DNA from 3 places in the Micromonospora sp. WMMD882 genome. Region 1 is predicted to be linked to each of the others. Evidence: predicted binding sites of a transcription regulator. Region 1 holds the regulator's gene; each other region holds the start of a gene.

Region 1 (10,415 bases):
TGATCTCCACCACGCCGCCAGTGTAAGGAGGGGCGGGACGGGGTCAGCGGGCGAGCATCGGGCCGAGCGGCGCGCCGCCGAGCACGTGCGCGTGCACGTGGTAGACCTCCTGGCCGCCGTACCCGCCGGTGTTGAACATCAGCCGGAACCCGTCGGCGAGCAGCCCCTCCGCCTCGGCCACCTCGGCGGCGGTGGTGAGCACCTGGCCGGCCAGGGTCGGATCGCCCTGCCCGAGGGTGGCCACGTCGGCGTAGTGCTCCTTGGGGATGACCAGCACGTGCACCGGGGCCTTCGGGTCGATGTCCCGGAACGCCAGGGTGGTGTCGGTCTCCCGGACGATGGTGGCCGGGATCTCGCCGGCGACGATGCGGCAGAAGAGGCAGTCGTTGTCCACCGACGCATGGTATGGCCGTCCGACCTGCTCCGCCCGGTTCGGCCACGCCGACCGGCCCTGCCCCTGGCGGGTCGGGGTCGGCCGGCTCGGGCATGATGTGGCGCGTGACCTCACGGGCGGTACTGGTGACGGGGGCCTCGCGCGGGATCGGCCGCGCGGTGGCCCGGGCTTTCGCGGCCGGCGGCGACCGGGTGGTCGTCCACCACCGGGACTCGGCGGAGCTGGCCGAGGCGCTCCGGGCCGAGCTGCCCGGCGCGGGCCACGTCGTGCTCCGGGCCGACCTGGCCGACCCGGACGCGGTACGGACCCTGGTGGACGAGGCGGCGGCCCGGCTCGGCGGGCTGGACGTGCTGGTCAACAACGCCGGGGTGTTCGGGCCGCCCGATCCGCCGCACCCGGTCTTCGAGGCCAGTTACGAGCAGTGGCGGCAGCGGTGGCGGGAGACCGTCGACACGAACCTGCTCGGCGCGGCCAACGCGGCCTGGTGCGCCGCCCAGCACATGCGCGACCGGGGCGGCCGGATCGTGAACGTGTCCTCCCGGGGCGCGTTCCGGGGCGAGCCGGGCAACCCGGCGTACGGGGCGAGCAAGGCGGGCCTGAACGCGATGGCGCAGTCCCTGGCGGTGGCGTTGGCCCCGTACGGGATCGCGGTGGCGACCGTGGCCCCCGGCTTCGTGGAGACCGACATGACCAACGAGCACCTCAAGTCGCCCCGGGGCGACGCGGTGCGGGCGCAGAGCCCGTTCGGCCGGGTGGCCCGGCCGGAGGAGATCGCCGCGGCCGTGCACTGGCTGGCCTCGCCGGACGCGCAGTGGGCGTCCGGCACGATCGTGGACCTCAACGGGGCGTCGTACCTGCGGACCTGAGCGGTCGCGGATCACCGCCACGGTACGGCTGACGGGGGCCGTGAGGGGGTAAGAGGACCGGCATGGGCGACCCGGAACTGCTGGACCTCACCGTCGACTACCAGGTGGTCGACGGACACGACGACGATCCGATCCTGCTCCGCCCGGACGGCGGCCCCGTCGAGACCTGGCGGGAGGACTACCCGTACGACGAGCGGCTGCCCCGGGAGGAGTACGACCACCAGAAGCGGCTGCTCCAGATCGAGCTGCTCAAGCTCCAGGAGTGGATCCAGGAGACCGGCGAACGGCTGGTGATCATCTTCGAGGGGCGGGACGCGGCCGGCAAGGGCGGCACCATCAAGCGCTTCATGGAGCATCTCAACCCCCGGGGCGCGAAGGTGGTCGCCCTGGTCAAGCCGAACGAGCGGGAGTCCACCCAGTGGTACTTCCAGCGGTGGATCGGGCACCTGCCGGCGGCCGGGGAGATCGTGCTGTTCGACCGGTCCTGGTACAACCGCGCCGGGGTGGAGCGGGTGATGGGTTTCTGCACCCGCAAGGAGTACCTGGAGTTCCTCCGCCAGGCCCCGGACGTGGAGCGGATGCTGGTCCGTTCCGGCATCCGGCTGGTCAAGCTCTGGTTCTCCGTGTCGCAGAACGAGCAGCGGACCCGCTTCGCGATCCGCCAGGTCGATCCGGTACGACAGTGGAAGCTCTCCCCGATGGACCTCGCCTCGCTGGACAAGTGGGACGAGTACACCGAGGCGAAGGAGGCGATGTTCTTCTACACCGACACCGCCGACGCGCCCTGGACGGTGGTGAAGAGCAACGACAAGAAGCGGGCCCGGTTGGAGGCGATGCGGCACGTGCTCAACCGCTTCGCGTACACGAACAAGGACCCGGAGGTGGTCGGCACGCCCGACCCGCTCATCGTCGGCCCGACCGGGCTGGACCTGCGCCCGGACGAGGAGGTCGTGCAGGTCTTCCCCCGGCTGTAGGAGCGGCCGGCGGCGGGGTCACCAGCGACCGAGGCGGGCGGCGAGCACGCTGAGCGCCGCGACCCCGGCGGTCGAGGTACGCAGCACCGCCGGCCCGAGCCGGACCACCCGGGCCCCGGCGGCGACGAAGGCGTCCAGCTCGGCCGGGGCGATCCCGCCCTCCGGCCCGACGACCAGCACCACCTCGCCCGTGTCGGGCAGGTCGACGGTGGTCAGCCGGTCCGCCGCCGACTCGTGCAGGACGAGCCCGGCGGCGGCCCCGGCGAGCCGGCGGGCCACCGCCGCGGTCGACTCGTCCGGCGCGCCGGTCACCACCGGCAGCCACGCCCGGCGGGCCTGCTTGGCCGCCTCCCGGGCGGTGGCCGCCCACTTCTCCCGGGCCCGTACGCCCCGCTCGCCGCGCCACTGCGTCACCGAGCGGGACGCCGACCAGGGCACGATCTCGTCCACCCCGACCTCGGTCATCGCCTGCACGGCCAGCTCGCCCCGGTCGCCCTTGGCGATGCCCTGCGCCACCACCAGCCGGGGCACGGACGCGTCGACGTACCCGCGGGAGGTGACGGTCAGGTCGAGGGCGCCCCGGCCGACGGCGGTGACCACGGCGGCGGCGGTGCCGCCACGGCCGTCGGCGAGCAGCAGCTCCTCGCCCACCCGCAGCCGCTGCACGGTGGCCGCGTGGTGGCCCTCCGGGCCGTCCAGGGTGAGCGTGTCGGCGGTCGGCAGCGCCTCGACCAGGAACAGCGGCGCCGACAACTCAGGCGTGCCCGTTGAACGCGTCGCGCATCCGGGAGAAGAAGCCGCCCTGCTTGCTCAGCTCGGCGACCTCCTCACCGCGGGTCTTGGCGAACTCGCGCAGCATGCGCTCCTGGTCGGCGTCGAGCTTCGTCGGGGTCCGCACGTCGAGGTGGACGTAGAGGTCACCCCGGCCGGTGCCGCGCAGGTGCGGCACGCCCCGGGCGCGCAGCCGCAGCGTGCTGCCCGGCTGGGTGCCCGCCTTGACGTCGACGGTCTCCTCGCTGTCCAGCGTCTTGATGGTCAGCCGGGTGCCGAGCGCCGCCGCCGTCATCGGCACGGTCACCCGGCAGTGCAGGTCGTCGCCCTTGCGGGAGTAGACGTCGTGCGGACGCTCGTGGATCTCGACGTACAGGTCGCCGGCGGTGCCGCCGCCCGGACCGACCTCGCCCTGCTGGGCCAGCCGGATCCGCATGCCGTCCTCGACCCCGGCGGGGATCTTGACGGTCAGCGAGCGCCTGGTCCGCACCCGGCCGTCGCCGGCGCAGGTCGGGCAGGGGTGCGGGATGGTGGTGCCGTAGCCCTGGCAGACCGTGCACGGCCGGGCCGAGACGACCTGACCGAGGAACGTGCGCTGCACCGACTGCACCTCGCCCCGGCCGCCGCACGCCTCGCAGGTGGCCAGGTGGGTGCCGGCGGCGGTGCCGGCGCCCGAGCAGGTGGTGCAGAGCACCGCCGTGTCGACGGTGATCGGCGCTTCCACGCCGAACGCCGTCTCGGGCAGGTCGAGCTCCAGCCGGAGGATGGCGTCCGCCCCCGGCCGGGTCCGCGGACGCGGTCCACGCGCCCCGGTGGCCCCGCCGAAGAAGGCGTCCATGATGTCCTGGAAGCCGACGAACGGCCCGGCGCCGCCCGGCCCGCCGGGGCCGGCCCCGCCGCCGCCGGGGGCGAGCGGGTCGCCACCGAGGTCGACGATCTGCCGCTTACGGTCGTCCGAGAGGACCTCGTACGCGGCGTTGATGTCCTTGAACTTCTCCTGGGCCTCCGGGTCCGGATTCACGTCCGGGTGGAACTGCCGCGCGAGTTTCCGGTAGGCGCGCTTGATCTCGTCGTCGGAGGCGTCCCGGCTGACACCGAGAATGCCGTAGTAGTCCCTGGCCACTGCGTTCCGTGTCCTCAGTTTCGTCTCGCGTTACGCCGGTCGTCGGCCCGAGTCGGCCGTCGGCCCCTGACTGGTCAGTTCTGGGCCAGCAGCTCGCCCACGTAGCGTGCCACGGCGCGTACCGTGGCGATGGTGCCGGGGTAGTCCATCCGGGTCGGCCCGAGCACCCCGAGCCCACCCACCACGTTGGCGCCCGGGCCGTAGCCCGTGCTCACCACCGAGGTCCCCCGGAGATTGTCGATCTCGGTCTCGTCGCCGATGCGGACCCGCAGCGTGCTGCGTTCCACCTCGCCGAAGAGCTTGAGCATGACGACCTCCTCCTCCAGCGCCTCCAGGATCGGTCGCAGCGAGCCCTGGAAATCCAGCAGGTTGCCCCGGGTGAGGTTCGCCGTGCCGGCCAGCGCGATCCGCTCCTCGTGCCGCTCGACCAGGGTCTCCAGCAACACCGTGGAGAGCGTGGTCATCGCCGGCCGCAGCCCCGGCCGGACCTCCTCGACCAGCGCCTGCACCAGCGGCGGGGTGTCCACCAGGCGGGTGCCGCCGAGCTTCTCGTTGGCCAGGCCGCGCAGCTCCAGCACGTCGTCGGCGGGGACCGGCGCGGGCAGCTCGACGAGCCGCTGCTCGACCCGCCCGGTGTCGGCGATCATCACCAGCATCAGCCGGGTGGTGGAGATCGGCACCAGCTCCAGGTGGCGCACCGAGGAGCGGGCCAGCGACGGGTACTGCACCACCGCGACCTGTCGGGTGAGCTGCGCGAGCAGCCGGACCGTACGGTGCACCACGTCGTCCAGGTCGACCGCGCCGACCAGGAAGCGTTCGATCGCCCGGCGCTCGGCCGGGCTGAGCGGCTTGACCCGGGAGAGCCGGTCGACGAAGAGCCGGTAGCCACGGTCGGTCGGCACCCGGCCCGCGCTGGTGTGCGGCTGCCGGATGTAGCCTTCCTCCTCCAGCACGGCCATGTCGTTGCGGACCGTCGCCGGGGAGACGCCGAGCTGGTGCCGCTCGACCAGCGCCCTGCTGCCGACCGGCTCCTGGGTGGCGACGTAGTCCTCGACGATCGCGCGCAGCACGGCGAGCTTACGGTCGTCGAGACCCACTCTCCCCACCTCCCACGCGTGCCGGCCGGCCGGACCGGATGCCGCCGGGGACGACGGACACGACCGGGGCGGCGCTCCGGACACTGCTCCTGGCACTCGACTGTAGCGAGTGCCAGTCTACGTCGGCGCCCCCGGGGAACGCGATGATCGGAGTCGACCTGTGCCCCGCACCTCGCCGCGCCGGGGCCGTTCGTCCGGGTGACCGGGCCGATGTCCCGCTGGTCACGACTTGCCCGGTGCCCCTACCGTGACCTGCATGACCGAACCGCCTCGCCCGCCCGGAGCAGGCGACGCCGACGGGCGCCCGCCGGAGCCGACCGTCCCGCTCGCGCCCGGGTCCCCGCCGCCGCCCCCCGAGCCGCCGACCACGAACTTCGCCGCGCCGGACTGGGACCCCCCCACCCGGCAGTACGGCCCACCCGACTACGAGCCGCCGACCCAGCAGTACGGGACGCCGGAGTACGAGCCGCCGACCCAGCAGTACGGCCCACCCGGCCACGAACCCCCCACGGAGCAGTACGCCCCACCCGGTCACGAGCCCCCGACCCAGCGGTACGGGACGCCGGAGTACGAGCCGCCCGCCCAGCAGTACGGGCCGCCCGGGTACCCTCCGCCGGCCGGTGACCAGGGCGGATACCCGCCCGACGGGGGCTTTCCGCCGCCCGGTCCCGGCCAGCCGCCCACCGGGGGGCCGTCCGCGACGACCTCCGGCGACGACCGGATCTGGGCCCTGCTCGCCCATGCCGGCGGGCCGGTCGGCGTGGTGGTCGGCGGCAGTCTCTTCGGCTGGGTCGGTCCGCTGATCGTGCTGCTCGTCCGGGGGCAGCAGTCCCCGGCGGTCCGGGCGCACGCGGTGGCCGCGCTGAACTTCCAGCTCACCTGGGCGCTCGCCATCCTGATCGGCTGGCTGCTGACCGCGGTCACCTGCGGGCTGCTCTTCTTCGTGCCGCTGCTGATCGCCCTGGTGCCGATCGTGCTGGGCGTGGTCGGCGCGCTGAAGGCCAACGAGGGCGTGCTCTACCCGTACCCGGCCAGCCGCGCCTTCGTCCGCTGACCCCGCTCCGGTCGGGCCCCGGTGGCCCGCCGGGCCCGACCGGTCCGGCGCGCCGTGGCCCGACCGGTCGGGAGGGAGCCCTCAGGGCAGCAGGTCGCGGACCACGGCGTCGGCGAGCAGGCGTCCACGCAGGGTCAGCGCCGCCCGGCCGCGTTCGTACGCCGCCGGGTCGAGCAGGCCGGCGGCCAGCGACCGGTCCGCGCCGGCCCGGCCGACCGGGTCCAGCACGGTCAGCGGCAGGCCGGAGGCGAGCCGCAGCCGCAGCATCACGTCCTCCATGTGCGCCTGGTCGGCGGTGAGGAGCTCCCGGGCCTGGCCGGGTGACCGGCCGGCGGCCAGCCGCTGCGCGTACGCGCCGGGGTGCTTGACGTTCCACCAGCGCACCCCGCCGACGTGGCTGTGCGCCCCCGGGCCGAGGCCCCACCAGTCGCCGCCGGTCCAGTAGAGCAGGTTGTGCCGGCACCGGGCGGCCGGCGTGCGCGCCCAGTTGGAGACCTCGTACCAGGAGAAACCGGCCGCGTCGAGGGCGGCCTCGGCGGCCAGGTAACGGTCCGCGGCGACGTCGTCCGACGGGTACGGCAGCTCGCCGCGACGGATCCGGGCGGCGAGCCGGGTGCCGTCCTCCACGATCAGCGCGTACGCGCTGACGTGGTCCACCCCGGCGGCGACCACCTGGTCGAGCGAAGCGGCGAAGTCCTCGGCGCGCTCGCCCGGCGTACCGTAGATCAGGTCGAGGTTGACGTGGTCGAAGCCGGCGTCGCGGGCCTCGACCGCGGCGGCGGTGGCCCGCCCGGCGGAGTGCCGGCGGTCGAGCACGGCGAGCACGCCCGGCGCGGCCGACTGCATGCCCAGCGAGATGCGGGTGTAGCCGGCGGCCCGGAGCGTCTTCAGGGACTCCGGGGTGACCGACTCCGGGTTGGCCTCGGTGGTCACCTCCGCGTCGGCGGCCAGCCCCCACGTTCGGTCGACCGCGTCCAGGATCCGGGCCAGGTCGTCGGCGGGCAGCAGGGTCGGCGTGCCACCGCCGACGAAGACGGTGTCGACCCGGGGCGGCGGGCGGTCGGCGAGGACCCGGGCGGCCAGCCTCAGCTCGGCCAGCACGGTGTCGGCGTACGACTCCCGGCCCGCTCCCCCGCCCAACTCGTCGGCGGTGTACGTGTTGAAGTCGCAGTAGCCGCAGCGGCTGGCGCAGAACGGCACGTGGAGGTAGACCCCGAAGCCGTGCGCACCCACCGCACGCAGGGCGGACGACGGCAGGGCGCCGTCACTCGGGACGGTCTCACCGTCTGGAAGCACGCCGGGCATGCCACTAGTCTGCCCGCATGACCTCTCCGGACGCACTGGTGCGGGTGTCCACGGCGGGTGGGGTGACCACGCTCACCCTGGACAGCCCGCACAACCGCAACGCGCTCTCCACGCCCCTGATGACCGAGCTGCTGGACGGCCTGACCACGGCGGCGGCCGACGACGCCGTCCGGGTGGTGGTGCTCGACCACACCGGTCCGGTGTTCTGCTCCGGAGCGGACCTGAAGGAGACCGCCGCGGCGTACGCCAGCGGGAGCGTGCCGGCCGGAAAGCTCGGTGACGTGCTGGCGGCGGTCTGGGAGTGCCCGAAGCCGGTGCTGGCCCGGGTGGCCGGGCCGGCGCGGGCCGGCGGGCTGGGCCTGATCGCCGCGGCCGACCTGGCGGTCTGCGCGCAGGAGGCGACCTTCGCGTTCACCGAGGTCCGGATCGGGGTGATCCCGGCGGTGATCTCGGCGACCGTGCTGCCCCGGCTGACCCCGCGCGCCGCCGCCGAGCTGTACCTGACCGGGGAGACCTTCGACGGCCGGCGGGCCGCGCAGGTGGGTCTGGTGACCACGGCGGTGCCCGCCGCCGAGCTGGACGCCGTGGTGGCCGGGTACTGCGCCGCGCTGGTCCGGGGCGCGCCCGGCGCGTTGGCCGGGGCCAAGGAGCTGCTGCGCCGCCCGGCCGGGCCGGACCTGCGGCGGGAGGTCGCGGCGCTGGCCGAGCTGTCGACGGGTTACTTCCTCTCGACCGAGGGGCGCGAGGGGGTGGCCGCCTTCCGGGAGAAACGGCCGCCGCGATGGGTGAGCGCGCTCGACGCGGGGTAGCCAGCAGCCGACCGGGAGCGTCCCGGCGTTCCGCCCGGAGAGCCGCTTACCGGACGGACCGCCCAAGCCGCCGGTCTGCTGGCAGCAGGGACGTACGCTTGGCTGACTGTCGTTCAGGGGGTGTGGGTGCGAACTCGGGCAATCGTGGCAACTGGCCTCGTTCTCGTCGTCGTTGCCGGTCTCGGGATCTACTTCGTCGTCCGGAACGTCGGGGGCCAGCTCCGACTGCCGCTGGCCAGCCGGAGCTGCGTCGTCCAGGCCGACGGCCAGGTTCGCCTCAACGCCGAGCAGATGTCGCACGCCGCCACCATCGCGGCCATCGGCATCCGCCGGAAGATGCCCGAGCGGGCGGTCGTGGTGGCGCTCGCCACCGCGTTCCAGGAGTCCGGCCTGGAGAACCTGCCCGACGGTGACCGGGACTCGATCGGGCTGTTCCAGCAGCGTCCCAGCCAGGGTTGGGGCACCCCGGAGCAGATCGGCGACCCCCGGTACGCCGCGAACAAGTTCTACGCCGGGCTGAAGAAGGTCCGCGGCTGGGAGCGGATGCGGGTCACCGACGCCGCCCAGGCGGTGCAGCGTTCCGCCTTCCCCGAGGCGTACGAGAAGTGGGCCGACGAGGCCGAGGTGCTCACCCGGGCGCTGCTCGGGGACGCCACCGCCGCCGTCGCCTGCACTGTCGGCCGGACCCCGGCCATGCGCGGCGCCGCCGCCGCGACCGCGTTGACCGAGGGTCTCCTCCTCGACTGGGGGCTGCCCGACGCCAGCACCGCCGGCCTGGCCGAGCTGACCGGTCTGTCCGTCTCCGCCGCCGACCCGCGCGCCGGCTGGCGGTACGCCCACTGGCTGGTGTCGCACGCCCACGACCACGGGGTCAAGCGGGTCCGGTACGCCGACCTGGAGTGGACGGCCGGCGCGGGCACCTGGTCGAAGGCGTCCGACCGGGACCGGGACGACACCAGGGTCGTCGCCGAGGTCTTCGCCGACGTCTGATCCCCGGCCCCGGTCCCCCGGCCCCGGTCCTCGCCGCGGTCCGGTCCCCGCCGGCCAGCCGGGGGGCGGTCCACCGTCGGGTCGGAGCGTGCCGGTCGGGCGTCCGAGGCAACGTGAATCGCGCACGGGTTACGATCGGCCACCTGTGCCAGATTTGACGGGTTCCTCATGGGGAGGGTGGACGGCGTGTTCGACTACGGAGGCCGGACCGGCTACGAGCCGATCAGCGATGTCGATCGCAAGGAGTTCCACGAGCAGGGCTTCCTCCTGCTGCGTAACGTGCTGACCGAGGACCACCGGGCCGCCCTGGAGGCCGCGGTGGACCGGGTCTACGCCGAGGAGCAGGCCAAGGGCACCACCACCAAGGACGGGACGCTGCACCTGCTGGGCTTCCTGGAGCGCGACGAGCTCTTCGGTGACCTGCTCACCCACCCCGTCGCCTTCCCGTACATGTGGGGCCTGGCCGGGTGGAACATCTACACCCACCACAACCACCTGGACGTGACCCCGCCGGCGGCCGAGCCGGAGAAGCCGTACTGGGGTTGGCACCAGGACGGGTACCGGCAGAACTCCGACCCGGAGACGATGGACCCCAACCTGCCCCGGCCGATGTTCTCGCTGAAGGTCGCGTACGTGCTCTCCGACCTGTCGGAGAAGGGGCGCGGCGCCACCAAGGTGATCCCGGGCAGCCACCTGTGGAACTCGCTGCCCCGGCCGGCGGACACCACGGTGCACAACCCGGACCCGGAGGGCACGGTGGAGATCACCGCCAACCCGGGTGACGCGTTCATCTTCGACCGCCGCCAGTGGCACTCCCGGTCGACGAACCTGTCGACGATCACCCGGAAGATGCTCTTCGTCGGCTACACCTACCGGTGGATCCGCCCGCTGGACGAGCTGCACATCGACACCGACGGCGAGTGGTGGGCCAACCGCACGCCGGTGCAGCGCCAGCTCTGCGGTGAGGGCACCCACACCGCGAACTACTGGGGCATCAACTGGGACGGCTACATCGACGACGAGATCCCGCTG
Region 2 (10,415 bases), 880 kb from region 1:
CCAGCCCGGCGAGCACGGCGGTCGACCAGCGGGGCACGCCCGTACGGTGTCCGCAGGCGGGCCGGCGTAGCCAGCCGGCCGCCCCCGGGGGCAGCGGGCCCCCGCACCGCGCGCAGTCCGGCCGGGCCGGGGCCCCGTACGGCACGGCGAGCCGGTACGCCACCGGGGGCAGCAGGGCGCCCGCCGCCGCGCACCCGAGCGCGGCCGATCCGACCACCACCCACGCCGACATGCGCCGCACCCTATCTTCACCGGGTCGGCGCGGGCAGGGGCGTGGCTCACAGGGTGGGAAGGGTGTTCGGCGGCCGGGGGTGGACGCCCGTAGACTCGGCGGCACAACTGCATACCTCATCCAGAGGGGCTGAGGGATACGGCCCGACGACGCCCCGGCAACCACCCCGCGCGCTCAGAGTTGAGCGCCGCGCGGGGCAGGTGCCAAATCCGTCCCCGCCGCAGGGTGCGACGTGGGGAAAGATGAGAGGACTCCTCGACATGACGTCGACGCTTCCCGCCGCCTCCGGCATCGACACCGCCGCCAGCCCGGCCCGCGCGCTGGTCTGCCGCGCCTGTTCGGCCCGGTACCCGTTGGCCGCCCAGCACGCCTGTTACGAGTGTTTCGGCCCGCTGGAGGTGGACTACGACGCCGCCGCCCTGGCCGCGGTCACCCGCGAGCAGATCGAGGCCGGCCCGCGGAACCTCTGGCGGTACGCCGCGCTGCTCCCCGCCGGCCAGGACCCGGCCACCCGGGTCACCCTCGACCCGGGGCTGACTCCGCTGGTCGCGGCCGGCAACCTCGCCGCCGAGCTGGGCATCACCGCCCCGCTGTGGGTCAAGGACGACAGCGCCAACCCGACCCACTCGTTCAAGGACCGGGTGGTCTCGGTGGCGTTGACCGCCGCCCGGGCCCTGGGTTTCACCAGGTTCGCCTGCGCCTCGACCGGAAACCTGGCCAACTCGGTGGCCGCGCACGCCGCCCGGGCCGGGACGCCGTCGGTGGTGTTCATCCCCAGCGACCTGGAGCAGGGCAAGGTGGTCACCACCGCCGTGTACGGCGGCGAGCTGGTCGCCATCGACGGCTCGTACGACGACGTGAACCGGCTCTGCGGTGAGCTGGTGGAGACCGACGAGTTCGAGGACACCGCGTTCGTCAACGTGAACGTCCGGCCGTACTACGCGGAGGGCTCCAAGACCCTCGGGTACGAGGTGGCCGAGCAGCTCGGTTGGCGGATCCCGGCGCAGGTGGTCGTGCCGATGGCCAGCGGCGAGCTGCTCACCAAGATCGACAAGGCGTTCAGCGAGCTGGTGGAGATCGGCCTGGTGGAGGCCCCGGCGGGCGGCTGGAAGGTCTTCGGCGCGCAGTCGGCCGGCTGCAACCCGATCGCCACCGCGCTGCACGCCGACTCCGACACCGTCACCCCGGTCAAGCCGACCGGCATCGCCAAGTCGCTGAACATCGGCGACCCGGCCGCCGGCCTGTACGCGCTGGAGGCGGTGCGGCGCACCGGCGGGTGGATGGAGTACGCCGACGACGACGAGATCCGCGCGGGGATCCGACTGCTGGCGCGCACCACCGGGGTGTTCGCCGAGACGGCCGGCGGGGTGACCGTGGCGGTGCTGCGCAAGCTGGTCGAGTCCGGGCGGCTCGACCCGACGGCCGAGACCGTGGTGTTCAACACCGGTGAGGGTCTCAAGACCATCGACGCGGTCGCCGGCCTGGTCGGCCCGACCCACCGGATCCGGCCTTCGCTGCGCGCCGCCCGCGACGCCGGCCTGCTCGGCTGACCGCCGCCGCTCGCCCCGCCGGCTGACCGCCGCGTTCGTGTCGCCGGGTCGACCGGCGTGCATCACTGCGCCGGCCGACCGCCGACCGTCCTGTCGGGTGGTCGGGTCGGCCGGTGGGGTGGACGGCTCACCCGAACGGGGGATACGGTCGATCCGTCGGGTAACTGACTCTTCGCCCACGGTACGAGAAACCACCCACCTGGGCCTTGACGACAGCAAGTGGACGAGCGCAAGATGCTTCGTGCGGGAGGGCTTTCGCCGGAGACTTTTCAAGCCTTGCGACCCAACGCCGGAGGCGTTGTGCGATCGTCCCTCCCGACCAACTTTCTCCGGGCCGGCGATTTAAATCGCTGGCCCGGTTGCTTTTCCTGGCGCACCCTCGTCGGATGAGCATCGTCATCGCGTCGTTCGACGAGTCCGACCAGGCCGCGATCGACGCGGCGTACGCGGTCAGCGGGGCGGCCAAGGCCGTCGACCTGCCCGACTTCCCGCACGCCCGGGAGGCGTTCGAGGCCACGCTCCGGCACCCGATGCCCGGCCGGTCGCAGCACCTTGCCCTGGCCACCCTGGACGGGACGCCCGCCGGGTATTTGGAGCTGCGGATGTCCGTTCTGGAAAATCTCGACAACGCCGGCGTCGAGCTGCTGGTGCACCCGGCGCGCCGGCGGCGGGGCGTCGGCCGCGCGCTGCACGAGTACGCCGTACAGGTGCTGCGCGGGCAGGGCCGCAAGCGGCTGATCGGCCCCACGGTCGGGCCGCTGCCCGACGGGCCGGACCGGCCGGACAACGGCAGCGGGTTCGCCGCCGCGATGGGGGCCAAGCCGGCGCTGCCCGAGGTGCGCCGTCGCCTGGAGATCCCCACCCTCGACCACCCGGCCCTGGACGCGCTGCTGGCCGACGCGCGCGGCCGGGCCGCCGGCTACCGCACGGTCGGCTGGCAGGGGGCCACCCCGGCGGAGTACCTCGACGACATCGCCTACCTGGACAGCCGGCTGCTGGAGGACGCGCCGATCGGCGACCTGACCATGGAGCCGGACAAGGTCGACGCCGAGCGGGTCCGGGGTGTCGACCGGGTGTTGGCCGTCCGGGGCCGTCGCGCCTACCACCAGGGGGTCCTGCACGTCGCGAGCGGTCGGCTGGTCGCCTGGACGATGATCGACGTCCACCGGGCCACTTCGTGGCACGCGTTCCAGCAGATCACCATCGTCGATCCGGCGCACCGGGGCCGCCGGCTCGGCCTGCTGTGCAAGATCGAAAATCTGCGGTACGTGCTGGCGCACGAGCCGCAGCTCCGCGTGATCGACACCTTCAACGCGGCCAGCAACTCGTACATGATCGCGGTCAACGAGCAGATGGGCTTCCGGCCGGTCGACGCCTGGATGGAGTGGCAGCTCGACTTCTGACACCTGCGGGTCGGCCCGTGACGGCCGTTCCCCGGCTGCGGCATGATGGCGGGCATGACGGAGACCCCGCATCCCCTGTACGCCACGCACGCCGACACCCTCGCCCGGGCGCTGACCGCGATCACCGAGCGCGGGTACTGGTCCGCCTACCCGGAGTCGCCCAGCCCCCGCGTGTACGGCGAGACCGCCGCCGCCGAGGGCCGGGCCGCCTTCGAGGCGTACCTGGGCGGTGACTTCCCCCTCGACCAGCCGGGCGCCGGCGACCGGGTCGCCACCGAGGCGAGCCCGTTCGGGGTGCCGCTGGACGTGCGTTACCCGCACGCCGGCGTGGACGAGCTGGTCGCCGCCGCCTCCGCCGCCCTGCCCGGCTGGCGGGACGCCGGCCCGCAGACCCGCACGGGCGTCTGCCTGGAGATCCTGGCCCGCCTGCACCGGCACATCTTCGAGCTGGCCAACGCCGTGCAGTACACCAGCGGGCAGGCGTTCGTGATGGCCTTCCAGGCCGGCGGGGCGCACGCGCTCGACCGGGCGCTGGAGGCGGTCGCCTACGCGTACGCGGAGATGACCCGGCACCCGGGGACGGCGGCCTGGGAGAAGCCCGCCGGCAAGGGCGAGCCGCTGCGGATGACCAAGACGTTCCACGTGGTGCCCCGGGGCGTCGCGCTGGTGATCGGCTGCAACACGTTCCCCACCTGGAACTCCTACCCCGGGCTGTTCGCCTCGCTGGTCACCGGCAACCCGGTGGTCGTGAAGCCGCACCCGCGCGCGGTGCTGCCGCTGGCGATCACCGTGAAGCTGGCCCGGGAGGTGCTCGCCGAGGCCGGCTTCGACCCGAACCTCGTCCTGCTCGCCGCCGAGGCGCCCGGCGAGAAGCTCGCCTCCGACCTGGCCCTGCACCAGGCCGTCCGGATCGTCGACTTCACCGGCTCCACCGAGTACGGCGACTGGCTGGAGCAGCACGCCCGGCAGGCGGCGGTGCACACCGAGAAGGCCGGACTGAACACGGTGGTGATCGACTCCACCGACGACTTCGCCGGCATGTGCCGCAACCTGGGGTTCACGCTGACCCTCTACAGCGGGCAGATGTGCACCACCTCGCAGAACGTCCTGATCCCGGCCGGCGGCATCGCCACCGACCAGGGGCACAAGAGCTTCGACGAGGTCGCGGCGGGCATCGCCGGGGCGGTGGCCAAGCTCACCGCCGACCCGGCCCGCGCGGTCGAGCTGACCGGCGCGATCGTCAACGACGGCGTGCTGGACCGGCTGGACGAGGCGGCCAAGCTCGGTGACGTCGTGCTGGAGTCGCGGCCCCTGGAGCACCCCGCCCACCCTGACGCGGTGGTCCGTACGCCGACCATCGTCAAGCTGGCCGCGGACGCCACGGCGACCTACGGCCGGGAGTGGTTCGGGCCGATCTCGTTCGTCATCGCCACCGACTCCACCGCCCACAGCCTCGACGTCCTGCGCGCCACGGTGGGGCAGAAGGGCGCCCTGACCGCCGCGGTCTACACCACCGACGAGGCCGTGCTGGACGCCGCCGAGGCGGCGGCGATCGACGCCGGGGTGCACCTGTCCTGCAACCTGACCGGCGGGGTCTTCGTCAACCAGTCGGCGGCGTACTCCGACTTCCACGGCAGCGGGGCCAACCCGGCCGCCAACGCCGCCCTCACCGACGGCGCGTACGTCGCCAACCGGTTCCGGGTCGTCCAGACCCGCCGCCCCGCCTGAGGGCCAACGCCTGACCGGTCGGGCGGCACGACTCCCGACCGGTCAGGCGGCGCGCCGCATCTGGAGCTCCCGCAGGGCCGGGATCGTGGGGTGCGGTACGCGTACCCCGGTGTCGGTGAAGCCCAGCCGCCGGTAGGCCCGGTAGGCCCGGTCGTTGCCGACCACCACCTCCAGCATCAGCTCCGGCCGCCCGCATGCCCGGGACCAGGCGGCGACCCCGTCGATCAGGTCGGCGAGGAGCCCGCCGCCGCGCCGGGCCGGCGTCACGTAGACCCCGAAGACCACGGTCAGGCCAAGCTCGTCGGAGGAGGCGACGCCGCCGGCGTGACCGACCAGCCGGCCGCCCGGGTCGGCGACGAACTGCGCGGTGTGCGACCCCTGCGAGGTGTACGCGATCCGGGCGGCGTACTCGGCGTGGGGGCGGGCGGCGGCGTCCGCGAGCGTCTCCAGGAAGGCCAGCGGCGAGTCGGCGAGCATCTCCAGCCGCAGGGCCCGCATCCGGGCGGCGTCGGCCGGTCGGATCCGCCGGACCGGCGCGGCGCCCAGGGTCGACCGGGCCGAATTTCGCGTCATGCCCGAATGCCTACCGCAATGATGGCCGCCGATGCCCGTCCGGGTCGAGAGCTGACCGATACGCCCTGGTTTGTGGTCGTGCGCTGCGGTCACGCTTCGTGTAGCGTGCGATTTCGGTTCGCAGAACATCGACCGCTTCCGGGTCGGTGTTCACCGGTGGTTCCGATGCCGGCTGCCCGCCGGTGTCGGGGGTTGCGTGTCGCCCAGCGAAGTGAGGAAGTGCACCGTGGCGCAAGGCACCGTCAAGTGGTTCAACGCCGAAAAGGGCTACGGCTTCATCGCCGTCGACGGAGGGCAGGACGTCTTCGTCCACTTCTCCGCGATCGAGATGGACGGCTACAAGGCGCTGGACGACGGGCAGCGGGTCGAGTTCGAGATCGCTCAGGGGCAGAAGGGTCCGCAGGCCGAGCGGGTACGCGTCATCGCCTGAGTCGAGCCGGTGGCGGTGCGGCCAGCCACGCCACCCCGTCAGTGGAGACCACGGGCCGTCCGGATCAGCCGTCCTGGTGGCGGCCCATGGTCACCGTCTTCTGTGGAGCCCGCCCGGTATCCGATCCGTCGGACCGGGCGAGCCCTCATCCGTCGGGCCCGCCCCGCCCGAGGCCCTCCCGCCCTGACGTTCCCGCCCTGACGTTCCCGCCCTGACGTTCCCGCCCTGACGTTCCCGCCCTGACGTTCCCGCCCTGACGTTCCCGCCCTGAGGTGCCCGTCGACGGGTTTCCGGTGGCGTCGTCGGCGGCTTTCTGCCCGCCTTCGGAAAGCCCGAGGGCCGCCCCGGACCTGTTCGGGCCACCGCCATTCACGATGCGGACGACGCCCGATGGCGGGAAACGTCGCGTTCTTTCATGCTTTCATGGCGCCGACGGCGTGACCGATCGCGGCATCCGTCGCCTCCACCTTGCCGATGCTGACGGCGTGTCCGGTCGCGGGCGCCGTCACATTCGTGCGTCGTCGGCGCGGCCCATGTTCTCCCGTCGTCCAGGAGGACCGTTCCAGGTTCTGTGGGGCGGTGCTGATCGTGGTGGCTGTCGGCCCTCCTGGGGGGTCGTTGGCTGCCACGGCTTCGCCCCGATGCCCGAAGGCCGGCGGGGCGGCGGGCGGCCGATGGCGGACGGCGCACGGCGGGGTGGGGGAGTCCGGTGGGGGTCGGCGGGCCGGGGCGGGGGTCCACGGGGCACGGGCGTCACGCGGAACGGGGTGATCGGGAAGGCGTCGTGCTTGCACTCGGCAGGGGAGAGTGCTAAACAAGTCATTGGCACTCGCATGGCGTGAGTGCCAATGGTCGGGGCGGTAGGGCCACGGTCACGCGGCATCGCGCAGCGTGGCACATGGCCGGTCGTCGCGGGCTATCCGGCCCGGCCGACGGACGTCGTCGTCGCCAGGTGGCGACGTCCCAAGGTGCGTACACCAGGCGGCCCATCCGGGGCACAACACTCGGGTGGCCCGTGAGTGTCCAGGAGGACAACGCCGTATGGCCAAGATGATCGCGTTCGACGAGGAGGCCCGTCGCGGCCTCGAGCGGGGCATGAACCAGCTCGCCGACGCCGTGAAGGTGACCCTCGGCCCCAAGGGCCGTAACGTCGTGCTCGAGAAGAAGTGGGGCGCCCCCACCATCACCAACGATGGTGTGAGCATCGCCAAGGAGATCGAGCTCGAGGACCCGTACGAGAAGATCGGCGCCGAGCTGGTCAAGGAGGTCGCCAAGAAGACCGACGACGTGGCCGGTGACGGCACGACGACGGCGACCGTCCTGGCTCAGGCCCTCGTCCGCGAGGGTCTGCGCAACGTGGCCGCCGGCGCCAACCCGATGGCCCTCAAGCGGGGCATCGAGGCCGCGGTCGCCAACGTCTCGGAGGAGCTGTCCAAGCTCGCCAAGGACGTCGAGACCAAGGAGCAGATCGCCTCCACCGCCTCCATCTCCGCCGGTGACACCAGCGTCGGCGAGATCATCGCCGAGGCGATGGACAAGGTCGGCAAGGAAGGCGTCATCACCGTCGAGGAGAGCAACACCTTCGGGCTGGAGCTCGAGCTCACCGAGGGCATGCGCTTCGACAAGGGCTACATCTCCGCGTACTTCATGACCGACCCGGAGCGTATGGAGGCCGTCTTCGACGACCCGTACATCCTGATCGTCAACAGCAAGATCTCGTCGGTGAAGGACCTGCTCCCGATCCTGGAGAAGGTCATGCAGGGCGGCAAGCCGCTGCTGATCATCGCCGAGGACATCGAGGGCGAGGCCCTGGCCACCCTGGTCGTCAACAAGGTCCGGGGCACCTTCAAGTCCGTCGCCGTCAAGGCGCCGGGCTTCGGTGACCGCCGCAAGGCCATGCTGGGCGACATCGCCATCCTCACCGGTGGCCAGGTCATCAGCGAGGAGGTCGGCCTCAAGCTCGACGCCGTCGGCCTCGACATGCTGGGCCGCGCCCGCAAGGTCGTCGTCACCAAGGACGAGACCACCATCGTCGACGGCGCCGGTGACGCCGAGCAGATCCAGGGCCGGGTCAACCAGATCCGGGCCGAGATCGACAAGAGCGACTCCGACTACGACCGCGAGAAGCTGCAGGAGCGGCTGGCCAAGCTGGCCGGCGGCGTCGCGGTGATCAAGGTCGGCGCGGCCACCGAGGTCGAGCTGAAGGAGCGCAAGCACCGCATCGAGGACGCCGTCCGCAACGCGAAGGCCGCCGTCGAGGAGGGCATCGTCCCGGGTGGTGGCGTCGCGCTGGTGCAGGCCGGCAAGACCGCCTTCGACAAGCTGGACCTGGCCGGCGACGAGGCGACCGGCGCGCAGATCGTCAAGATCGCGCTGGACGCCCCGCTGCGGCAGATCGCCGTCAACGCCGGCCTCGAGGGTGGCGTCGTCGTCGAGCGGGTCCGCAACCTCGACCCGGGTCACGGCCTCAACGCCGCGACCGGCGAGTACGTGGACCTGCTGGCCGCCGGCATCATCGACCCGGCCAAGGTGACCCGGTCGGCGCTGCAGAACGCCTCGTCGATCGCGGCGCTCTTCCTCACCACCGAGGCCGTCGTGGCCGACAAGCCGGAGAAGGCCCCGGCCGCCCCGGCTGGCCCGGGTGGCGGGGACATGGACTTCTGAGTCCGGTTCCGACACACGCCGAAGGGGCGGGCCGCGTCAGCGGCCCGCCCCTTCCGTCGTACCGTGGACCGCCCTGACGGCGGGACGGCCCTGGGCTCAGCGGCGGGCCGCCCGCACGGCGGCGTACGCGTCCACCAGCCCCGCGCCCGCGTCGGCCGTCGCGCCACACCTGTCGGGCCGACCGGCCGCCCCCGGCGGCGGCTCGACCGGGGTGGCGGTGTCCCGCAGGAGTCGCCGGGTGCGTTCCAGGTCGCCGACGAGCGCCGGACTGGCCGACCACATCAGCGCCACCACCCCCGCCACCTGCGGCGTCGCCATCGACGTGCCGTCCAGGACGGCGTACCCGCCGCCGGGCATCGCCGACCGCACCGCCGCGCCGGGCGCCACCACGTCCGGTTTGCCGCCATCTTGCCCCGGGCCGCGGCTGGAGAAGTCGGTGACCCGGCGGGAGCGGTCCACCGCGCCGACGGTCAACACGTCCGGGTGCGTCGCCGGCGGGTCGTCGATCGAGCCGCAGTACGGGCCGGTGTTGCCGGCCGCCGCCACCACGAACACCCCGGCCGCCTCGAAGGCGACGGTCGCCGGCCGTAGCGCCGCCGGGTCGCAGCCCTCGATGACGGGACAGCCCCACGAGTTGGTGAGCACCTGCGGGGCGCGTTCCGGCCGACCGTCGGTGAACGGGTCGCCGCCGGGCGGGAACGGGGCCAGCATGAACTGGAGACAGTCCAGGTAGCGGGCCGGGCTGCCCAGGTTGCGGTCCAGGTTCACGCAGCTCGTCCAGGTCGCCCCGGGGGCCACGCCGATGCCGCCGCGTCCCACCGCGCTGCCCACGGTGTGCGTGCCGTGCCCACCGGTGTCCCGGGGGGACCGGCTGCCGTCCCACGGGTCGTACCAGGAGTCGTCGCCGCCCCGGAAACCGGCCGCGAGGGCCGGGTGACCGGCGTCCGCCCCGGAGTCCGAGCTGCCCACGGTGATCCCCGCGCCGTCCACGCCCAGCTCCGACCAGACCCGGTCGGCGCCGATCATCCGGATGTTCCACTCCGGACCGGTCGGCGCGGTCGCGTCGCCCCGGCTGACCCCGACCGGCGCGGGCAACGGACGCAACCGCTGGCTGACCAGCACCCGGTCCACCTCGGGGCGGCTGGACAGCCAGGCCCGCACCGCCGGCCCGCCGTCCACCTCGATCGCGTTGACCAGGTAGTACGCCGTGTACGGGAGCCGTAGCCGGGCCAACTGTCGACGCAGGTCGGCCTGGCTGCGGTCGGCGGTGTCGACGAGCCGGCGGTAGACCGCGCGGACCCGGGCGTCCCGTCCGGCCGCCCCGGTGGCCCGGGGCACGTCCCGCAGGTCGGCCTGCTCGCGGAGCACCACCAGCAGGCGTTCACCGGAGAGACCGGGCTGGCCGGGGCCCGCGTACACCCCGGCGGCGGCGACCAGCAGCACGCCGACGGTCACCGCGGCGACCGGGCGGCCCGGGGCGCGGCGGGGCAGCAGCAGGCCGTACCCGAGGGCGACCAGCAGCGCGACGGCGAACGCCGCCCCGGCGGCGACCGCCACCCAGAACGGCACGTCCCGGGTGGTGGTCAGCAGCAGGGTGACCTCCTCCGGGTCGGCGCCGGCCAGCGGGCCGAGCACCGTGAGACCGACCAGCCAGCGGACCGGGGCCGGACCGCTCGGCCCGGCGGGCGTGGCCTGGAGCGCGGCCAGCACGAAACCGGCCGGCGGCAGCGTCAGCAGCAGGGCGAGCTGGCTGCCCGAGTGGCCGACGCCGGCGGCGAGCAGGAGCAGCGTCACCCCGGCCACCAGGCCGCCGACCAGCACCAGCCGGGCCGGTC
Region 3 (10,415 bases), 560 kb from region 1:
GGTGGAGTCAGCCGGCCGTGGGCGACGGGCCGGTGGCGAGCGGGCCGGTGGCGAGCGGGGCGGTGGCGAGCGGGGCGGTGGTCGCGCCGGTCAGGGCGATCAGGTCCGCCGGGGCGAGCTGGACCTGGAGCCCGCGCCGGCCGGCCGAGACGTAGACCGTCGGAAAGCCGAGGGCGGAGGAGTCCAACACGGTCGGCAACCGCCGGCGCTGCCCCAGCGGGCTGATCCCGCCCCGCACGTAGCCGGTGACCCGCTCGGCGAGGACCCGGTCGGCCAAACCGGCCCGCTTGCCGCCCACGGCGGCGGCCAGCGCCTTCAGGTCCAACTCGCCGGTGACCGGCACGACCGCCACGGTCAGCCCGCCGTCCACCTCGGTCACCAGGGTCTTGAAGACCTGCCCGGTCGGCACGCCAAGCGCCGCCGCCACCCGGGCGCCGTACTGCGGGGTCTCCGGCGGGACCCGGTACGGGTGCACGCTGTGCCGTACGCCGCGCCTGGTCAGCAGCGCCGTCGCCGGGGTGCCCTGGCCCGCCACCCGGCCAACCTAGCCGATCGGCTGGGCGACCAGCACGGTCGGCGCCCCGGCGACCCGGGTGAGCACCAGGCTGGCCGAGGCGTCACCGGCCAGCCGCAGGTCCCGGCGCAACCGCTCCGGCTCCAGCGCCGAACCGCGCTTGAGGATCTCCACCCGGCCGACCCGCCGCTCGCGCAGCAGGGCACGCAGCCGCTTCAGCGAGAACGGCAGCACGTCGGTGACCTCCAGGCACCTGGTGTACGGGGTCGGGGCGGGGGTGTCGGCGTACAGGTAGGCGATGCTCGGGTCGGCGATCGTCGCGTCCAGCCGGTCGGCCAGCTCGGCCACCAGGTGCGCGCGGACCACCGCCGGGTCCGGGTCGTGCAGGTAGCGCCGGACCGGGCCGACGCTCGCCTCGGCGACGCCGCTGCCGGTGAGCTGATGCGGGGAAGGGCCCCTTTCCGTGCCGGAGGCCTCGGGAAGGGGCCCTTCCCCGCACAGGGTGGCGCGGCGGGGGACTTCGGCGAGGTGGCCGCACCAGAGGGCGGCCTCGACCAGGTCGCCGCGTACGCTCACCCACTCCGCCTCGGCGTCGGCCGGGATCAGCGCGTGGTCGAGGCCGGGGGCCACCTTGACCACGGTGGCCGGCGCCCGTTCGGTGAGCGCGGTCACGAACCCCCAGGGCGGGGAGTAGGCGTCGGGGTCGAAGATCCGCCGACCGGTGCCGGCCTTCCGTCGGGCCGGGTCGCAGAAGACCGCGTCCATCCCGGACACGTCGACGGTGGTGGCGTCGGCGCACTCCACGGTGAACCGGTCGGCCAGCCCGGCGGCCTCGGCGTTGGCGGCGGCCAGCGCGGCGGTCAGCGGGTCGGCTTCCACCCCGTACACCCGGATGCCGGCCCGGGCGGCGGCCAGCGCGTCCGCCCCCAGGCCGCAACCCAGGTCGGCGAGGGTGCGCACCCCGGCGGCGCGCAGCCGCGCCGCGCGCCGGTCGGCCACCTCCCGCCGGGTGGCCTGCTCCAGGCCGGCCCGGGTGAGGAACATCCCGGCCGCGGCCGGGCCGAACTTGCCGACCGCCCGGCGGCGCAGCTCGGCCTGGGTGAGCGCGGACGCCGCGAGCCCGGCCGGCACGCCGGCCGAGCGCAGCGCCGCCGCCGCGGCCAGCGGGTCGCCGCCGGCCACCCGCGTCGCGGCGGTCAGCGCCGCCGACCCCTCGGCGGTACGCAGCGCGGCGAACTGGTCCAGATCCACCGGCCCATTCTCCGGTGCCCCCCGGGGGACGCCCCAAGGGGTGCGACCCGGACGACTCGCCGCCCTCTTCGTTGGCACTCTCCTTGACGGAGTGCTAGCCGCCGGCCTAATCTGCGATTAGCACTCTCCCATCGAGGGTGCCAGCTTCCGGGCTCCGCCCGGGAGTTTGACGCCAGGCGGACCGGCACCCGCGACGACGGCCCCGCCCGGTGGCATGTGGCAGATTGATGCTGGTCGGCAGCGCCGGCCGGTAACGAAACCAGTACCCCAGGAGGGTATGCCCGTGACTACCGCGACCAAGGTTGCGATCAAGCCGCTCGAGGACCGGATCCTGGTCCAGGCGAACGAGGCTGAGACCACCACGGCGTCGGGCATCGTGATCCCCGACACCGCCAAGGAGAAGCCGCAGGAGGGCACCGTCCTCGCTGTCGGCCCGGGCCGCGTCGACGACAAGGGCAACCGGATTCCGGTTGACGTGCAGGTCGGCGACACCGTCATCTACTCGAAGTACGGCGGCACCGAGGTCAAGTACGCCGGCGAGGAGTACCTGGTGCTCTCCGCCCGCGACGTCCTCGCGGTCATCGAGAAGTAGGCAACCGATCAGTGCTGCTGCCCCGGTCCGGCTCGCCGGGCCGGGGCAGCAACGCTTCGAAGGGATAATCCATGGCGAAGATCCTGAGCTTCTCGGACGACGCCCGGCACCTGCTCGAGCACGGTGTCAACGCGCTCGCGGACGCGGTCAAGGTCACTCTCGGCCCGCGCGGGCGCAACGTCGTCCTGGACAAGAAATTCGGTGCGCCGACGATCACCAACGATGGGGTCACCATCGCCAAGGAGATCGAGCTCACCAACCCGTACGAGAACCTTGGCGCGCAGCTCGTCAAGGAGGTGGCGACCAAGACCAACGACGTCGCCGGCGACGGGACCACCACCGCCACCGTGCTCGCCCAGGCCATGGTCCGGGAGGGCCTGCGCAACGTGACCGCCGGGGCGAACCCGTCCGGTCTCAAGCGGGGCATCGACGCGGCGGCCACCAAGGTCTCCGAGGCGCTGCTGGAGCGGGCCGTCGACGTCGACGACAAGAAGTCGATCGCGCACGTGGCGACCATCTCCGCGCAGGACTCCACCATCGGTGAGCTGATCGCCGAGGCGATGGAGCGGGTCGGCCGCGACGGTGTCATCACCGTCGAGGAGGGCTCCGCCCTGCACACCGAGCTGGACGTGACCGAGGGTCTCCAGTTCGACAAGGGCTTCATCTCGCCGAACTTCGTCACCGACACCGAGTCGCAGGAAGCGGTTCTGGAGAACCCGTACATCCTGATCACCACGCAGAAGATCTCCGCGATCGAGGAGCTGCTGCCGCTGCTGGAGAAGGTCCTCTCCGACAGCAAGCCGCTGCTGATCATCGCCGAGGACGTCGACGGGCAGGCGCTCTCCACCCTGGTGGTCAACTCGATCCGCAAGACCCTCAAGGTCTGCGCGGTGAAGGCTCCGGGCTTCGGTGACCGCCGCAAGGCGATGCTCCAGGACATGGCGATCCAGACCGGCGCCGAGCTGGTCGCGCCGGAGCTGGGCTACAAGCTCGACCAGATCGGGCTGGAGGTGCTCGGCACCGCCCGCCGGGTCGTCGTCGACAAGGAGAACACCACCATCGTCGACGGCGGCGGCCGGGACACCGAGGTCGCCGACCGGGTCGCGCAGATCCGCAAGGAGATCGAGGCCTCGGACTCCGAGTGGGACCGCGAGAAGCTCTCCGAGCGGCTGGCGAAGCTCTCCGGCGGCGTCGCGGTGATCAAGGTGGGCGCGGCGACCGAGGTCGAGATGAAGGAGCGCAAGCACCGCATCGAGGACGCCATCGCCGCGACCAAGGCCGCCGTCGAGGAGGGCACCGTCCCGGGTGGCGGGGCCGCCCTGGCCCAGATCCTCCCGGTGCTCGGCGACGACCTCGGCTTCACCGGGGACGAGAAGGTCGGCGTCTCGATCGTCCGCAAGGCGCTCGTCGAGCCGCTGCGCTGGATCGCCCAGAACGCCGGGCACGACGGGTACGTCGTCGTGCAGAAGGTCTCCGGCCAGGATTGGGGCCACGGCCTCGACGCCGCCACCGGTGACTACGTCGACCTGGTCGGCAACGGCATCATCGACCCGGTGAAGGTGACCCGCAACGCGGTCACCAACGCCGCCTCGATCGCCGGCCTGCTGCTCACCACCGAGAGCCTGGTGGTGGAGAAGCCGGAGAAGGCGGAGCCGGCCGCCGCCGGCGGTCACGGCCACTCGCACGGCCACGGCCACCAGCACGGCCCCGGCTTCTGACGCAAGGAAGGGCGCCTTTCTGACGCCTCGTGCAGAGGAAGGACCTTCCTCACCCCAGGGCGCCTCGCCAGCAGCACCACGGCGAGGCGCCTTCGGCGTACCGGAGGAACCTCTTACCGAACGGTGACGTGGGTGGTGGCGGCGCCCCGGCGGCGGCGAGGATGGGCGGGTGAGGCGCAGCGGCTGGACGCGACGGTTCGGGGCGGTGGCGGGAGTGACCGCCGCGGCGGTGGCGATCGGGGTGGCGGAGCTGGTCGCGGTGGCGACCGGCCCGCGGTCCGCGCCGCTGGTGGCGGTCGGCGGGGTGGTCGTCGACACCGTGCCGGAGCCACTGAAACAGTTCGCCATCGACGTCTTCGGACGGTACGACAAGATCGCCCTGCTGGTCGGCACGGCCGTGCTGCTGGCGGCGTTCGCGGCCGGGCTGGGCGTGCTCGCCACCCGGCGGCTCGCCCTCGGGGTCGCCGGGATCGCGGCGTTCGGGGCGCTCGGCGTGGCCGCCGCGCTCACCCGCCCCGGCGCGGACGTCCTCGACGCGCTGCCCACGCTGACCGGGGCGGCGCTCGGCGCGGGGGTGCTCTGGCTCTGCGTCGCCGGCCCCCTGGAGCCGGACCCGTGGCCGTGGACCCCGCCCGGCCCGACCCCGTCCGGCCCGACCCCGCCCGACCCGACGTCGGATGCCAACCTGGCGGGCGTGCGTCCGGTGGGTGGGAACCCGGTCGGCGCGGACCCGGCGGACGTCGATCCGGAGGCGCGGCGGCGCTTCCTCACCGGCGCGGGCCTGCTGCTCGGGGCCGCGACGGTGACCGGGCTGGGCGGACGGTGGCTGGCCGGCCGGCGGGGCGTCTCGGCAGCCCGCTCGGCGGTCGCCCTGCCGACCCCGGCCGCCCCGGCCCCGCCGGTGCCCGCCGGCGCCGACCTCGGCCTGCGCGGGCTGGCGTCGTACGTGACGCCGAACACCGGCTTCTACCGGATCGACACCGCGCTGGTCGTGCCGCAGGTGGACCCGGCGACGTGGCGGCTGCGCGTCCACGGCCGGGTACGCAACCCGATCGAGCTCAGCTTCGCCGACCTGCTGGCCCGACCGATGGTGGAGCGGTACGTCACCCTGGCCTGCGTCTCCAACGAGGTGGGCGGGGACCTGGTCGGCAACGCCCGCTGGCTCGGCGTGCCCGTCCGGGACCTGCTGGCCGAGGCCGGGCCGCTGGACGGCGCGGACCAGGTGGTGAGCCGCTCGGTCGACGGCTGGACCTGCGGCACCCCGACCGAGGTGCTGCGCGACGGGCGGGACGCGTTGCTCGCGGTGGGGATGAACGGCGAGCCGCTGCCGGTCGAGCACGGTTTCCCGGCGCGGATGGTGGTGCCGGGCCTGTACGGGTACGTGTCGGCCTGCAAGTGGATCACCGAGTTGGAGCTGACCAGCTTCGCCGACTTCGACGCGTACTGGGTGCCCCGGGGCTGGTCGGCCCGGGGGCCGGTGAAGACCCAGTCGCGGATCGACACGCCCCGGCCGCGCAACCGGTTGACCGCCGGCCCGGTGCCGGTGGCCGGGGTGGCGTGGGCGCAGCACGTCGGCGTCCGCCGGGTCGAGGTACGGGTCGACGACGGCCCCTGGCAGGAGGCGACCCTGGCGTCGGCGGTCTCCGCCGACACGTGGGTGCAGTGGTCCTGGCAGTGGACCGCCACGCCGGGGGAGCACACCCTCCAGGCGCGGGCCACCGACGCCAGTGGCGCGACCCAGCCGGAGCAGCGTCGACCGGTCGCCCCGGACGGGGCCACCGGTTGGCACACCGTCCGGGTGACCGTCGACTGAGCGTCGGTCGTCCGGGTTCCGGACAGCGGACCGCCGCGCCCCGGCGGGACGCGGCGGTGCTGGTGCTCGATGTTCTCCCGGCCGACCCGCCGCCGCTCACGGGAGCTGCCCGCCGGTCGGCTGTGGGCCCGGTCCGCTGTGGAGCGGGTCGGTCGTGGGTCCGGTCGGGGTGGGTCAGGCGACGCTGCGCTGGGCGGGCACGGTGGACTTGTGCGGGCGGCCCAGCCGGGCCTCCAGGCGGGACACGTCGACCCGGTGCCCGCGGCGGTCGGCCAGGTCCTCCCAGCCGATGGCGAGCAGTCGCAGCCGCTCGGACTCGCTGAACCCGCCCCACACCCCGTACGGCTCGCGGACGGCGAGGGCGTGCGCGGCGCACTCGGCGCGCACCGGGCAGGCCCGGCAGACCGCCTTGGCCCCTGACTCACGGCGCAGCCGGGAGGAGCCGCGTTCGCCGTCCGGGTGGAAGAACTGCGCGCTGTCACGCCCTCGGCAGGCGCCGAGCCGCTGCCAGTCCCAGAGGTCGACGATGGGTCCGGGCAGTCTACGTACGTTCGACATCAGCACCCCTCCTCCCGCGCGGCACCGCCGCGAATGGTCCCTGCGGCCGGACCCGGGCGACGGTTCGCGCGAGCACGCCGTTCCGGCCTGGCCCCCCGATACCCTGCGCGTCGTCGGCTCACACGTGCGGTACTCGAAAAGATCGACAATCTGCGGCATAGGACCCATATGTCGGAAAAGTTCGGAGAATTGCCGGGAACCCCCTCATGATCAGCGTCGCTCGTGGTCTGCTTCCACACGGAAAGGAGACCCACTGTGCGTACGGTTCTCGTCTGCGTCCGGACACCACTCGCGGCGCAGCACCTGTCTTCCGCGGCGGCGCGGCTCGGCCTGTCCGCCGTCATCCGTACCGCCGTCTCCGACCCCGAGGTGATGCTCCGGATCGCCGAGCAGCCGCCCGACGTGGTGCTCGCCGACACCGCTTTGACCAGGCCGGACAGCGCGGGCTTCGTACGGCGGGTGCTGGCCCGCGCGCCCCGGGCGGCGGTGCTGCTGTTCGGCGCGGAGGAGTCCGGCGCGGCGGCGGCCACCATCAGCGCCGGGGCCCGGGGCCTGATCCAGGGCGCGGACCACGACCTGACCACCGCGGTCGCCAAGGCCCTGCTGCTGCTCGCCGCGTCCGGTCGGTCCGCGCGGCCGGTCACCGACCCCGCCCGGGACGCCGCGGCCGTCGGGGGCGGCGTCGGCCGGCCGAGCGTTCCGCCGCCCGCCGGCGGGGCGGGCCGGGCGGGTGGCCCCGCCGCCGGTGACGCCGGCCGGTCGGGCGCTGCGCCGTCCGGCGCCGCCGGCCGCGCGGGTGGCCCGTCCGCCGGCGGCGCGCGCCCCGGCGACGCGGCGCTGACGGGCGGCCGGACCGTCGGGGGGCCGACGCCGGGCTGGTCGGCGACGCCTGCGGACCCGCCGCCGGGACCCGGCCGCCGGTCGGCAGCGCCGGCCGGCGTCGACGCCGTGGTCCCGGTGCAGCGTGGCGACGACGAGCTCGACGAGGCCGCCGGGGAGCCGGAGGGCCGGACCGGCCCGGAGCCGGGGCGCCGGCCCGGAGCCGGCCGGGGCGGCCGGGGTGGCGTCGGCCTGACCGAGCGGGAGCTCCAGGTGCTGCTGGGGATGGCCGAGGGGAAGAGCAACGCCGAGATCGGCCGGGAGCTGTTCGTCTCGGAGGACACCGTCAAGACGCACGCCCGCCGGCTGTTCCGCAAGCTCGGCGCGCGGGACCGGGCCCACGCCGTCGCCGCCGGCTTCCGCGCCGGCCTGGTGGTCTGACCCGCCGCTCTGCCGCCCGACCTGTCGCTCTGCCGTCGGACCCGCCGCTCTGCCGCCCGACCCGCTGCTGCGTCGTCCGACCCGCTCGGCCCGGGAGCGGGGCCGGGTGGGTCAGTCGGTCGCCCCGGGCTCGTCGTCGCCGGACTCGGTCAGGGTGTCGTGCACCCCGTCGGCGTAGCCACGCGCGTAGTCCCAGGTGACGTAGTGGTCAGGGTCCGGGTCGTAGGCGGGCTCGTGCACCCGGGGCCGCCCGGAGCTGAGCAGATGCCGCAGGTTGCCCCGGAGCAGGTCCCAGTCGAAGTAGTGCGGCTCGCGGCAGTCCTCGCACTCGATCACCAACCCACGGACGCCGATCGGCGCCAGCAGCGCCTGGTAGATCTCCAGATCGGCCAGATCCTCCAGGACGTCCTGCCGCTCGACGTCGGTCAGCGGCTCGGGGGGAGAGTCGTCGCCAGGGTCGTGCAGGCCGGCGGCCGGGTCGGCCGGGTCGCCGTTGAACGGGTCGATGGGCTCGTCGTGCACCCCCTCACCGTAGACCCAACCCCGCCGGCACGCCCGCCCCCGCCCGCGCCCGTGGGTCGCGCCGCCGCCCAGGGCCGCGCAGCTCAATGGGTACGATGGGGCGACGCGCCCGGCCCTGGCGTGTTCCGGCGCCCGCGCGCCACCTCACTGACGCCCGTTCGACCAGCTCAGGGGAGCAATCGTGGAAACTACGCCCAGCGCCGATCGTCCGGCCGGTGTCGAGCCCGGCGAGCTGGGCGGCCACCTGCCGGAGCTGCCCGCCGGTTCGGCCCGGGTGGTACCGCTCGGTCTGACCTTCGACGACGTGCTGCTCCAGCCGGGCGAGTCGGACGTGGTGCCGAGCCGGGTCAACACGGTCACCCGGCTGACCCGCAACGTCACCCTCTCCGTGCCGCTGCTGTCCAGCGCGATGGACACCGTCACCGAGGCCCGGATGGCGATCGCGATGGCCCGGCAGGGCGGCATCGGCGTGCTGCACCGCAACCTCTCCGTCGAGGACCAGGCCCTCCAGGTCGACCTCGTGAAGCGCTCCGAGTCCGGCATGATCACCAACCCGGTGACCGCCAGCCCGGACGACACCCTCCGGGACGTCGACGCGCTCTGCGGCCGGTACCGCATCTCCGGGGTGCCGGTGGTGGACGCCGACGGCCAGCTCGTCGGCATCGTCACCAACCGCGACATGCGCTTCGTCACCGAGCCGACCACCCCGGTCCGCGAGATCATGACCCGGACGCCGCTGGTCACCGCCCCGGTCGGGGTGAGCAAGGACGAGGCGCTGGCCCTGCTGCGCCGGCACAAGGTCGAGAAGCTGCCGATCGTCGACGAGGCGGGCCGGCTGCGCGGGCTGATCACCGTCAAGGACTTCACCAAGAGCGAGCAGTACCCGAACGCCACCAAGGACGACGCCGGCCGGCTCCGGGTGGCCGCCGCGGTGGGCGTGGGCGAGGACGCCTACAAGCGGGCCCGGGCGCTCGTCGACGCGGGCGTGGACGTGCTGATCGTGGACACCGCGCACGGGCACCAGCGGGCCGTGCTGGACATGGTCCGCCAGCTCAAGAAGGACACCGCCGCCGACGTGGTGGGCGGCAACGTGGCCACGTACGCGGGGGCGAAGGCCCTGGTCGACGCGGGCGCGGACGGCGTCAAGGTGGGGGTCGGGCCGGGCGCGATCTGCACCACCCGGATCGTCGCCGGGGTGGGCGTGCCGCAGATCACCGCGATCATGGAGGCGGCCCGGGCCGCCCGTCCGGCCGGCGTGCCGGTGATCGGCGACGGCGGCATCCAGTATTCGGGCGACATCGCCAAGGCCCTGGTCGCCGGCGCCGACACGGTGATGCTGGGCAGCCTGCTGGCCGGCTGCGAGGAGAGCCCCGGCGAGCTGATCTTCATCAACGGCAAGCAGTTCAAGGCGTACCGGGGGATGGGCTCGCTGGGCGCGATGCAGTCCCGGGGGCAGGCCAAGTCGTACTCCAAGGACCGCTACTTCCAGCAGGACGTGACCAGCGACGAGAAGCTGGTCCCGGAGGGCGTCGAGGGGCAGGTGCCGTACCGGGGGCCGCTCTCCCGGGTCGCCCACCAGCTCATCGGCGGGCTGCGGCTGGCGATGGGGTACGCGGGCGCGGAGAACATCCCCGAGCTGCACCAGCGTGGCCAGCTCATCCGGATCACCGCCGCCGGCCTGAAGGAGAGCCACCCGCACGACATCCAGATGACCGTCGAGGCGCCCAACTACCACACCCGCTGACCACCACCCCTTCGTGAAACCTGGAGACCCCCATGCGTGACGTGGTCGAGATCGGGCTGGGCAAGACCGCGCAGCGCGGCTACCACCTGGACGACATCGCCATCGTGCCGAGCCGCCGGACCCGGGACGTCGACGACGTCTCCACCACCTGGCAGCTCGACGCGTACCCGTTCGGCATCCCCTGTGTGGCGCATCCCTCCGACGCGACGATGAGCCCGGCCTCGGCGGTCCGGCTCGGTCAGCTCGGCGGCCTGGGCGTGCTCAACGTCGAGGGGCTGTGGACCCGGTACGAGAACCCGACCAAGATCCTGGAGGAGCTGGCCGGGCTGGGCGAGGAGGCCCGCGCCACCAAGCGGCTCCAGGAGGTCTACGCCGAGCCGATCCGTCCCGAGCTGATCGCCGAGCGGGTCCGTGAGCTGCGGGCCGGTGGCGGCACGGTGGCG

What was found. The regulator HrcA, encoded in region 1, represses chaperone genes, less so after heat shock. The targets are predictions, from matches to a motif close to GGTTNGCACNCTCNNNNNGAGNGTGCNAACC.
Region 2: a site for HrcA is predicted at 6,737-6,767, ahead of groL (chaperonin GroEL). Genes of this name have one in related genera too.
Region 3: a site for HrcA is predicted at 1,881-1,911, ahead of groES (co-chaperone GroES). Genes of this name have one in related genera too.

Annotation. Positions count from the first base shown of each region.
Region 1 covers NZ_CP114903.1:6,159,364-6,169,778, reverse strand. The annotation lists gene O7606_RS26705 (serine hydrolase domain-containing protein) at 1-13, opposite strand, end outside; gene O7606_RS26700 (histidine triad nucleotide-binding protein) at 44-394, opposite strand; gene O7606_RS26695 (SDR family oxidoreductase) at 499-1,260, shown strand; gene ppk2 (polyphosphate kinase 2) at 1,323-2,234, shown strand; gene O7606_RS26685 (16S rRNA (uracil(1498)-N(3))-methyltransferase) at 2,253-2,987, opposite strand; gene dnaJ (molecular chaperone DnaJ) at 2,989-4,128, opposite strand; gene hrcA (heat-inducible transcriptional repressor HrcA) at 4,203-5,225, opposite strand; gene O7606_RS26670 (DUF4870 domain-containing protein) at 5,482-6,279, shown strand; gene hemW (radical SAM family heme chaperone HemW) at 6,361-7,584, opposite strand; gene O7606_RS26660 (enoyl-CoA hydratase family protein) at 7,602-8,393, shown strand; gene O7606_RS26655 (hypothetical protein) at 8,514-9,383, shown strand; gene O7606_RS26650 (phytanoyl-CoA dioxygenase family protein) at 9,570-10,415, shown strand, end outside.
Region 2 covers NZ_CP114903.1:5,277,527-5,287,941, forward strand. The annotation lists gene O7606_RS22580 (prepilin peptidase) at 1-232, opposite strand, end outside; SAM riboswitch class I at 346-481, shown strand; gene thrC (threonine synthase) at 493-1,782, shown strand; gene O7606_RS22590 (GNAT family N-acetyltransferase) at 2,169-3,185, shown strand; gene paaN (phenylacetic acid degradation protein PaaN) at 3,240-4,913, shown strand; gene O7606_RS22600 (GNAT family N-acetyltransferase) at 4,956-5,486, opposite strand; gene O7606_RS22605 (cold-shock protein) at 5,713-5,916, shown strand; gene groL (chaperonin GroEL) at 6,958-8,580, shown strand; gene O7606_RS22615 (S8 family serine peptidase) at 8,677-10,415, opposite strand, start outside.
Region 3 covers NZ_CP114903.1:5,597,729-5,608,143, forward strand. The annotation lists gene ybaK (Cys-tRNA(Pro) deacylase) at 8-535, opposite strand; gene O7606_RS24155 (methyltransferase domain-containing protein) at 545-1,765, opposite strand; gene groES (co-chaperone GroES) at 2,043-2,357, shown strand; gene groL (chaperonin GroEL) at 2,429-4,075, shown strand; gene O7606_RS24170 (molybdopterin-dependent oxidoreductase) at 4,245-5,888, shown strand; gene O7606_RS24175 (WhiB family transcriptional regulator) at 6,063-6,446, opposite strand; gene O7606_RS24180 (response regulator transcription factor) at 6,702-7,706, shown strand; gene O7606_RS24185 (DUF5319 domain-containing protein) at 7,818-8,228, opposite strand; gene guaB (IMP dehydrogenase) at 8,482-9,972, shown strand; gene O7606_RS24195 (GuaB3 family IMP dehydrogenase-related protein) at 10,005-10,415, shown strand, end outside.